2 regions of the Thermoanaerobacterium sp. PSU-2 genome follow, and region 2 is predicted to be linked to the other one. Evidence: riboswitches for the same ligand, from Rfam matches in the RefSeq annotation. Region 2 holds a riboswitch; the other holds the start of a gene.
The links. A riboswitch is a leader RNA that binds a small molecule or an ion and turns the genes downstream of it on or off. The one in region 2 is predicted to bind cyclic di-AMP.
Positions count from the first base shown of each region.

Region 1: it holds a riboswitch for cyclic di-AMP, as region 2 does, so the genes downstream of both, BVF91_RS07305 (NAD/NADP-dependent octopine/nopaline dehydrogenase family protein) here and BVF91_RS04250 (C40 family peptidase) in region 2, are expected to answer to the same signal.

Region 1 covers NZ_MSQD01000007.1:91,802-95,616, forward strand. Annotated here, with positions in the region: gene BVF91_RS07300 (cobalamin B12-binding domain-containing protein) at 1-1,125, opposite strand, end outside; gene BVF91_RS07305 (NAD/NADP-dependent octopine/nopaline dehydrogenase family protein) at 1,122-2,222, opposite strand; cyclic di-AMP (ydaO/yuaA leader) riboswitch at 2,331-2,454, opposite strand; gene BVF91_RS13570 (methyl-accepting chemotaxis protein) at 2,975-3,784, opposite strand.
Region 2 covers NZ_MSQD01000004.1:19,954-23,768, forward strand. Annotated here, with positions in the region: gene BVF91_RS04240 (PaaI family thioesterase) at 1-328, opposite strand, end outside; gene BVF91_RS04245 (sigma-70 family RNA polymerase sigma factor) at 354-920, opposite strand; gene BVF91_RS04250 (C40 family peptidase) at 1,187-1,867, opposite strand; cyclic di-AMP (ydaO/yuaA leader) riboswitch at 1,873-1,990, opposite strand; gene ku (non-homologous end joining protein Ku) at 2,143-2,952, shown strand; gene BVF91_RS04260 (ATP-dependent DNA ligase) at 2,955-3,815, shown strand, end outside.

The sequences.
Region 1 (3,815 bases), on a different contig from region 2:
CCTCGCCTGTCTAAATACCCTAAAGTTATCATCCTGAAGGCTTTCAACAAGTTCTATAGATGCCAGCATTTTAGCAAGGTCCATTTTAGGAGATGTAGCCGGCGGAACGTTAAACATAAACTGTGCTATATATGTCTTTACACCCATTCTCTTAGCATTGTACGCTGCAAGATAGCTTGCCGCCACATAAATGGCATCATGTGCATCTCTAAGCCCCCAGTGATGTGCTTCATTTACCTCAACGGGTATGTTTCTGTCGCCGTGCCACTTCATCAGCATCTGGTTCTCTCTAATGGATTCTTCTACTTCTCTTGGTCCCCTGCCATCTAGTACATTGTACCAGCAAAGGGGTATAGCTGCCCAGGCATTGTTTATCGTGTCTTTTAACACTTTTGCCATTTTAAAGACATCATTCGTTCCACTGTAACATCTAAGCAGCGGATAATTTCCACGCCTTGACTCATCGTAAAGTCTTTTGAATTCTTCTTCAGTCCTTATAGGCACACCACCTGCCCCATCAAGCGATGCTTTATACTTTTTATCAAAAAAGTGCTCTTGCGTATTTTGATCAGGGGCTATAGATATCACATCGAGAATTTTTTCTTCCGCAATCCTCCTTACACCTTTAAGCGTATCATCATACGAAGGCAACCCAAAGTGATGCCTTATTATAGGATAAGGATAGCTTTTCTCAATCCTTTCAACCACATCTTTACCATATTCTATTTCGCTATGTGAAGCTTTCTCTCCTCTTAGGTATGAAATTGTGTACTCATCACCAAAAGTTCCATCAAAAATTTCCTCAAATATTCCTGACTCTTTTGCAACTAAGCAATTGGGCTCTGTGCCTCCAAATATCCATCTAATATTGTTCAAACCATATTTTCGTATTTTATCTTTAAGCTCATTCAATATGATTTTCAGTGTTTCTGGAGTCAGTCTATAACTTACACCTACTATATCAGGTTTCTTTAAAGTCACTGTATCTACCAACTTATCAATAGATGTAGCAGGACCTAAAAAATCCACTTTATACCCTTCCTGCTCTGCCATATTTAAAAATCTATATACTCCCGCAACATGGACGTCATTTTCTATAGAAGCTGCAATAATATATTTTTTCATGCGACAGTGATCTCCTCCTTTAACCCCTCTATCATTTCCTTTATTTCTTCTACGCTTTTCCCTTCCAATCCCAGTTTCCCTACTGTGCGCCCGATTTTCCAATAGTTCACCTCATGCATACACGATGCCAAATGAATTATGGAATCTATAGTATAAGTAGGAATGCCTAATTGTTTGCCAATCGATGAAATAGGCACCAAGCTCATTGGCACATCTTCAAAAATGTACCTACTATTAAGATTTTTTGGCGCAAGCAAGCCTCTATAAGCATCTGTCTTTTGAATCGCATCATACAGATTGTCTGCAATAACGCCGTATGCATCTTTAAGCCAATCAAGCGCTGTAACAGCATTGACACCTAAAGCGTGGGCAACTGCTATTCTCTCTCTGTCCATTCTTTCCAATATTTTAGCAACTGATGGCGATATCCCTTCCAAATAATATTGAAAATCACCTTCTGTAGTCTCTATTCTTGCAGAGTTCAAAAGTGTAGGCGCTGGATGAAAGATAGAGCCTATATTATTCAAGCTGGTCTCTAAAACATTTTCAGCAGGTACTATCTGCGAATAAGCCAATCTCAATAAATCAACAACATAATCAGCCTTCCAAGCCGGTATAGATGCCAGTGAAACCACATCTTTTATCCTGAAAATTTTTGAAATGCCATTATTCGATCTGCAAGCATATATAAACGTATCAGTCTCTGCTACTACCACATTTATATCGTCTCTAATTTTAACAATGTTATAAAACTCTATAGCGCCAAAAGTTCTTCCCGGATTCAAAACTATTATCTGATCATTTCTTAAGTGTGGTAACATTTCATAAGCTATGTCACTGTGTCCAGACGCAGGAACAGTCACCATGATTATGTCTGCATCTTTTATAGCATCTTCCATATCGTCAGTGACCATATTAAGCTTTGCAAATCCATCTACAACGCCTTCAAGATGAATACCACCATTATTTAAGATAGAAGCTAATTTTTCACGAGATCTGTTATACAAATTGACTGTAAAACCCTTTAGCGAAAGATGTGCTGCCATCGCCTGCCCACCATTGCCAGCACCAATGACAGAAAAAATAGGTAATCTCATTTAAAAACCTCCTTCTATTTTAGGGTATTAAAAAAGCCATAGAGAAAATCTATAGCTGAAACCCGGCAACTAATAGAAGGTAGTTGTACCAAATATATTCATGCTACTTCCTCCTCTTTCAACGCTTACGAGGTTAGCTGACGGGTTAGGGTCGAAAGATAACCCCTCCATACAAATGGATTCACCCCAAAATTGGTTTCCCCGCTTCATACGAATTCAGCGTTATAGCATATTATTAAATTAATTAAATTATACCATAGCAAAATTCCATTTGCAAATATATTAAAAAAATGTAAATTTTGTAACAAAACTGTGTCTAAATTTATAAACACTCTGGTTGCAGTGGGCGGTTATTTTTCTGTTAAAACTAAGAATTGCTATGAGTGAAATATATGATCTGCTTCTTAACCAATAACTTTCCAAATAAAATTCTCTTTTTACATCTATTTGCGATACCATCTCAAATAACATTAAAATAATCGAATCATTATGTTTACCAGAAGATCTATCAGAAGAAATTTTGAAGTAGAATGAAATACATCTTTCATGCTTTTAGAGTTCAGTCTAACAGTATGCTTAAAAAATATTTTTTATCTTCTCTGATATTTGTTTGATAACAGCAATTGATAGAAGCAAATTATTGCCTCTATAAAAATAAAAGCACTCCTGCAAAATAAGCAGAGGTGCGCTATAAATTCAGATTTTTTTCTTGAGCAAATCGAAAATAAAAAATCCACACTGCTTTCATAATCCTATAAATTCCTTGCTAATTCTTCTAAAAGTTGAGAAGTGGCGCTTAATTCTTCTATGGATGAACTAATTTCTTCAAAAGCAGTAGCTTGTGTCTCAAAAAATGAACTTGATGCATTTATTTTGTCAGAAATACTTTTAATAGATTCCTGTATTTTTTCCAATATTGAGTCTATTCTACTTATTGATTCACTGCTGCTATTAGATAGCTTTCGTATCTCTTCAGCAACTACAGTAAAGCCCTTACCTTTTTCACCAGCTCTTGCGGCCTCAATGGCTGCGTTCAATCCCAATAAATTAGTTTGTTTAGAAATATTCTGAACAAATTTTAAAATATCATCAGTGCCCTTTGTATTTTCAATAGCTTTATTTACTTCTTCCAATATCTTAGTATTAGAATTAACCACAATTTCGACTCCAGAGGAAACCTCTTGAATGGCCGAAGATATTTGCTCAAGCGATGATGCAAGATTTTCGGATAGTGATAATACTTTGTGTCTTTTTTCTAAACTTTTCCCCATAAGTAAAACCCCAATTACAGTATCATCGTAGTCTTTTATAGGGATAGCATATGACTTAAACGGCACTCCATACACTTCTTTCGGTACATCTTTTATAATGTAGTTTCCAGTTCTAATGGCTTCAAAAGCTGCACCACCTTCTGGAATTGCATCACCTACTTTTGCATTAATAGGAAGCTCATCACAATTTTTTATCTCCAAATATTTTTCTCTATCTACAATGGCAAAAGATACACTGTCCTCAAAAAGTAATGGTAAAAAAGTTGTTAACTTATTAAAAAACTCAAGCATTTCATCTTTAGATACAGTTATCAATTTTAGT
Region 2 (3,815 bases):
TGTGGATGATCTTCCCTATTGCCTTGATTCTGTCTTTGGCTTTTAAGGGCTTTATATAGTTTATATTCATCTCCAGAGTCACCATGTTTTTCCCCATCGTCTTTGCGGCAATTCCCATAGCTGTATCCATGAGAGAAAAAAGTACACCGCCGTGAGCAATCTCAAAGATATTTAGATGTTTCTCGGAAATCGTCATTTCCATCGTCACTCTACCACTGCCAAGCTCAGCAATCTCCATGCCGATTAGATTGTGAAACTGAGCTTTTTGATTCAACTCGATTATTTCTTTGAATAATTCTTCATTTATGCCGAGATTTTTAGCTTCCAAGTATACATCATCCTTTCAAGCCGTTTTACATAATTATATCATTTTTTATCAAAAATCTTAATCTATCTAAAGCTCTGTCTTTAAGTTTAACAACACTCTGGTAACCTACTCCCAATTCTTTTGATATTTCAACAAGTGTCTTCCTTTCGAAAAAGTAAAGCATTATTATGTTTTTCTGCTTTGCAGTAAGTCTATTCAAAGCTTCCTTTAAATCATTTCTCATGATATCATTAAAAAATTTTTCTTCCGGAGTAAGTTCATCGGCTACCATCAAATCGATGATTTCATCTTCATCATCATCTGCCTTTGCATTCAAAGAAAGAAAAGATTTTTTCTTCCTGTAGGCATTTAAAAAGTAAAATTTAAGCTGCATACTTCCATATGCTATGAATTCTTTGCCTTTTTTCTCATCAAACTGATAGATAGCAGCAATAAGCACTTCTCTTCCGTCCTGAAGCATATCATCAAAACTGTCGTATGGAAACTTTTTTGCTAATTTTATCAAAAGAGGATGAAACTTTTTTAAAATCTCATAAACAGAATCTTTATCACCACTTTTAGCCTTAAAGCACAGTTCATTATAACTTATCATCTACTACACACCTCACATAAAGTGAGGACCGGTCCCTTTCAGTGCAGCACTGTGCCTTAATTATATTAAACGAACAAACGTTTTGGTAATTGCGAGTTATAAAAAGTCATCGCAGAAAATTTATAATAATCAGTTATTTATAACATTACTTGCTGATAAATCAAAGATTTCCCTTTAAGACTTTATGGCATTTCCAAAAATAAAAGAGGCGTATATGTTTTTTTGATTTAACATATACGCCTCTATATAGATGCTCTCTTTTAACCTTAATAATACCTTCTTGCACCAATATAGTACGTCCTAAACCAACCGCTAAAATCCGCAATAGCAGCCTTACCAAGTGAATCGCTCATGTGTATTAAGCGGTTATCACCTATGTATATACCTTCGTGCGTAGGACCACCGCCTGATGTAGAGAAAAACAATATATCGCCTGGCTGAAGTTCAGATAAGCTTACAGCTCTACCACCTGCATACTGGTCATACGTAGTTCTACCAATGCTTTTTCCAGCCTGCCTAAACACGTATTGAACAAATCCAGAACAATCAAAACCTGCAGGTGTAGTACCACCAAAAACATAGGGCACTCCAAGATATCTTTCTGCAATGCTTACTACGTCAAAATTTGATGGGCGCTCATAGCCACCCCTTGATGAAACGCCAGTTACAGTCGTCCTATTTAATACAGCCTCTGTAGCTGGTCCTACAATTCCATCCGGAGATAATCCATATCTTTTTTGCAATGCGATCACTGCGTTCTTTGTCATACTACCAAATATTCCGTCAATACCACCTGTGCTATAGCCAAGCCTGTTTAACGTTTGCTGCAAGCTAACCACCGCTTGTCCTCTTGAACCATATTTCAAAAGCTCCATTGCAAATGCACTTGGCGCTTGCATAAGTGTTATTGACACTACTGCTGTTGCAACTATTTTTTTGTAATTCAACTCATTCATCCTCTCTTTATGCCTACGAGGTTAGTTGACGGGTTCGGTAAAGAGCAACCCTACCGCATACGCGGATTCACCCCAAAGATATCCCCCGCTCTTTCGATTAGGCATATTTTATTTTAATAAATTTAATAAAAAATTTATATTTTTAATAATTAATTAATATTATATAGGCAAATTGTATCAAAGTCAATCACATTCCATAAATTACCTGAAGATTGTAAGTTTCTCATGGTTATACTAATTAATGAATATCGAAAGAAGGTGAAAAAATGCGTTCAATGTGGAAAGGTGCCATTAGTTTCGGCCTTGTCAGCATCCCCATAAAACTGTATGCAGCCACAGAAGACAACTCTATACATTTTAGACAGCTTCACAAAGACTGCAAATCACCCATAAAATACGAGAAGATCTGCCCTGTTTGCAATAAAGAAGTTTCTGATGAAGAAATCGTAAAAGGTTACGAATATGAACCAGGAAAATTTGTCATCATAGATGAAGAAGACTTAGAGAGAATTCCAAAGTCAACAGTTAAAACGATAGATATTATCGATTTTACAGATTTAAGTCAAATAGATCCCATATATTTCGATAAGACATACTACATCGCACCAGATGAAATAGGTGCAAAACCATACGTACTTTTAAGAGATTCTATGAAGAAATTAAACCGTGTAGCAGTTGCAAGAGTCGTCATACGATCAAGACAAGATTTAGCCTGCATAAGAGTTTTCAATGACAACTATATGGTAATGGAAACAATGCACTTCCCTGATGAAATAAGAAGCACAAACGAACTTCCACCTATCCGCAATGTAGATCTTCACGAAAATGAGGTGAAAATGGCTATAAAGCTTGTAGATACTCTGACATCTGATTTTTCTCCCGAAAAGTACGATGACAACTACAGAAAAGCTCTGATCGAAATAATCGAGTCGAAAATTCAAGATAGAAAAATTGAAATACCTGAATCGCCAAAGGAAGAAAATGTCCTGGACCTTGTAAGCGCATTAAAAGCCAGCATCGAATCAGTAAAAGAAGAAAACACGGCAAAAAAATCAAAAAAGAAAAAAGGTGCATAAAGATGTCCCTGATGGATGAAAAAATCCCTCCTATGCTGGCTGTATCAGGAAATGTATTTGACGATCCAAATTGGGTATATGAAATCAAATGGGATGGTTCAAGGACAATAGCATTTCTTTCATCTTATACAAAACTTCAAGACCGAAGGCTTGTAGATATAAGCCACCTATTCCCAGAACTTATAGATGTAAATAAATGTCTAAAATCAAATGAAGCCATACTTGACGGCGAACTAATCGTTATAAAAGACAATAAACCAAGCTACAGAAACATAATGATGCGAAAACACCAGCAAAACAAACTAAAAATCGAACTTTTAAGTAAATCCAATCCCGCAATATTTATAACATGGGATGTAATATATGTTGATGGAAAAGAACTATTAAACTACCCACTTATTAAGCGCAAAGAAATCTTAAGTAAAATCGTCAGTGAAAGCAATCTAATAAGGATATCTGATTATATTTTTGAACACGGCAAAACTTTATTTGCGGAAACTGGTAAAAAACAACTGGAAGGAGTAATGGCTAAAAAGGCAGACTCAAAATATTACTTAGGAAAAAGAAGTAATCTATGGCAAAAATTCAAACATCACATAGTACTAAACGCTGTAATATTGGGTTATAAGGTAGATAAAACGGCGTTAGTCTTGGGCCTTTACAACGATGATGACAAACTTGTGCACATTGGAAATGTAGAATCTGGAATATCGCAAAAAGAATTATCATCGTTCTTAGAGGTTGCCAATGATCTGAAGGTCAACCCTGAATTTTACGGTCTTGCCATTAACAATGTTCAATGGATAATGCCTTTTATTGTATGTAAGGTTAAATTCATGGAATGGTCAGAAAATTTCAAAATG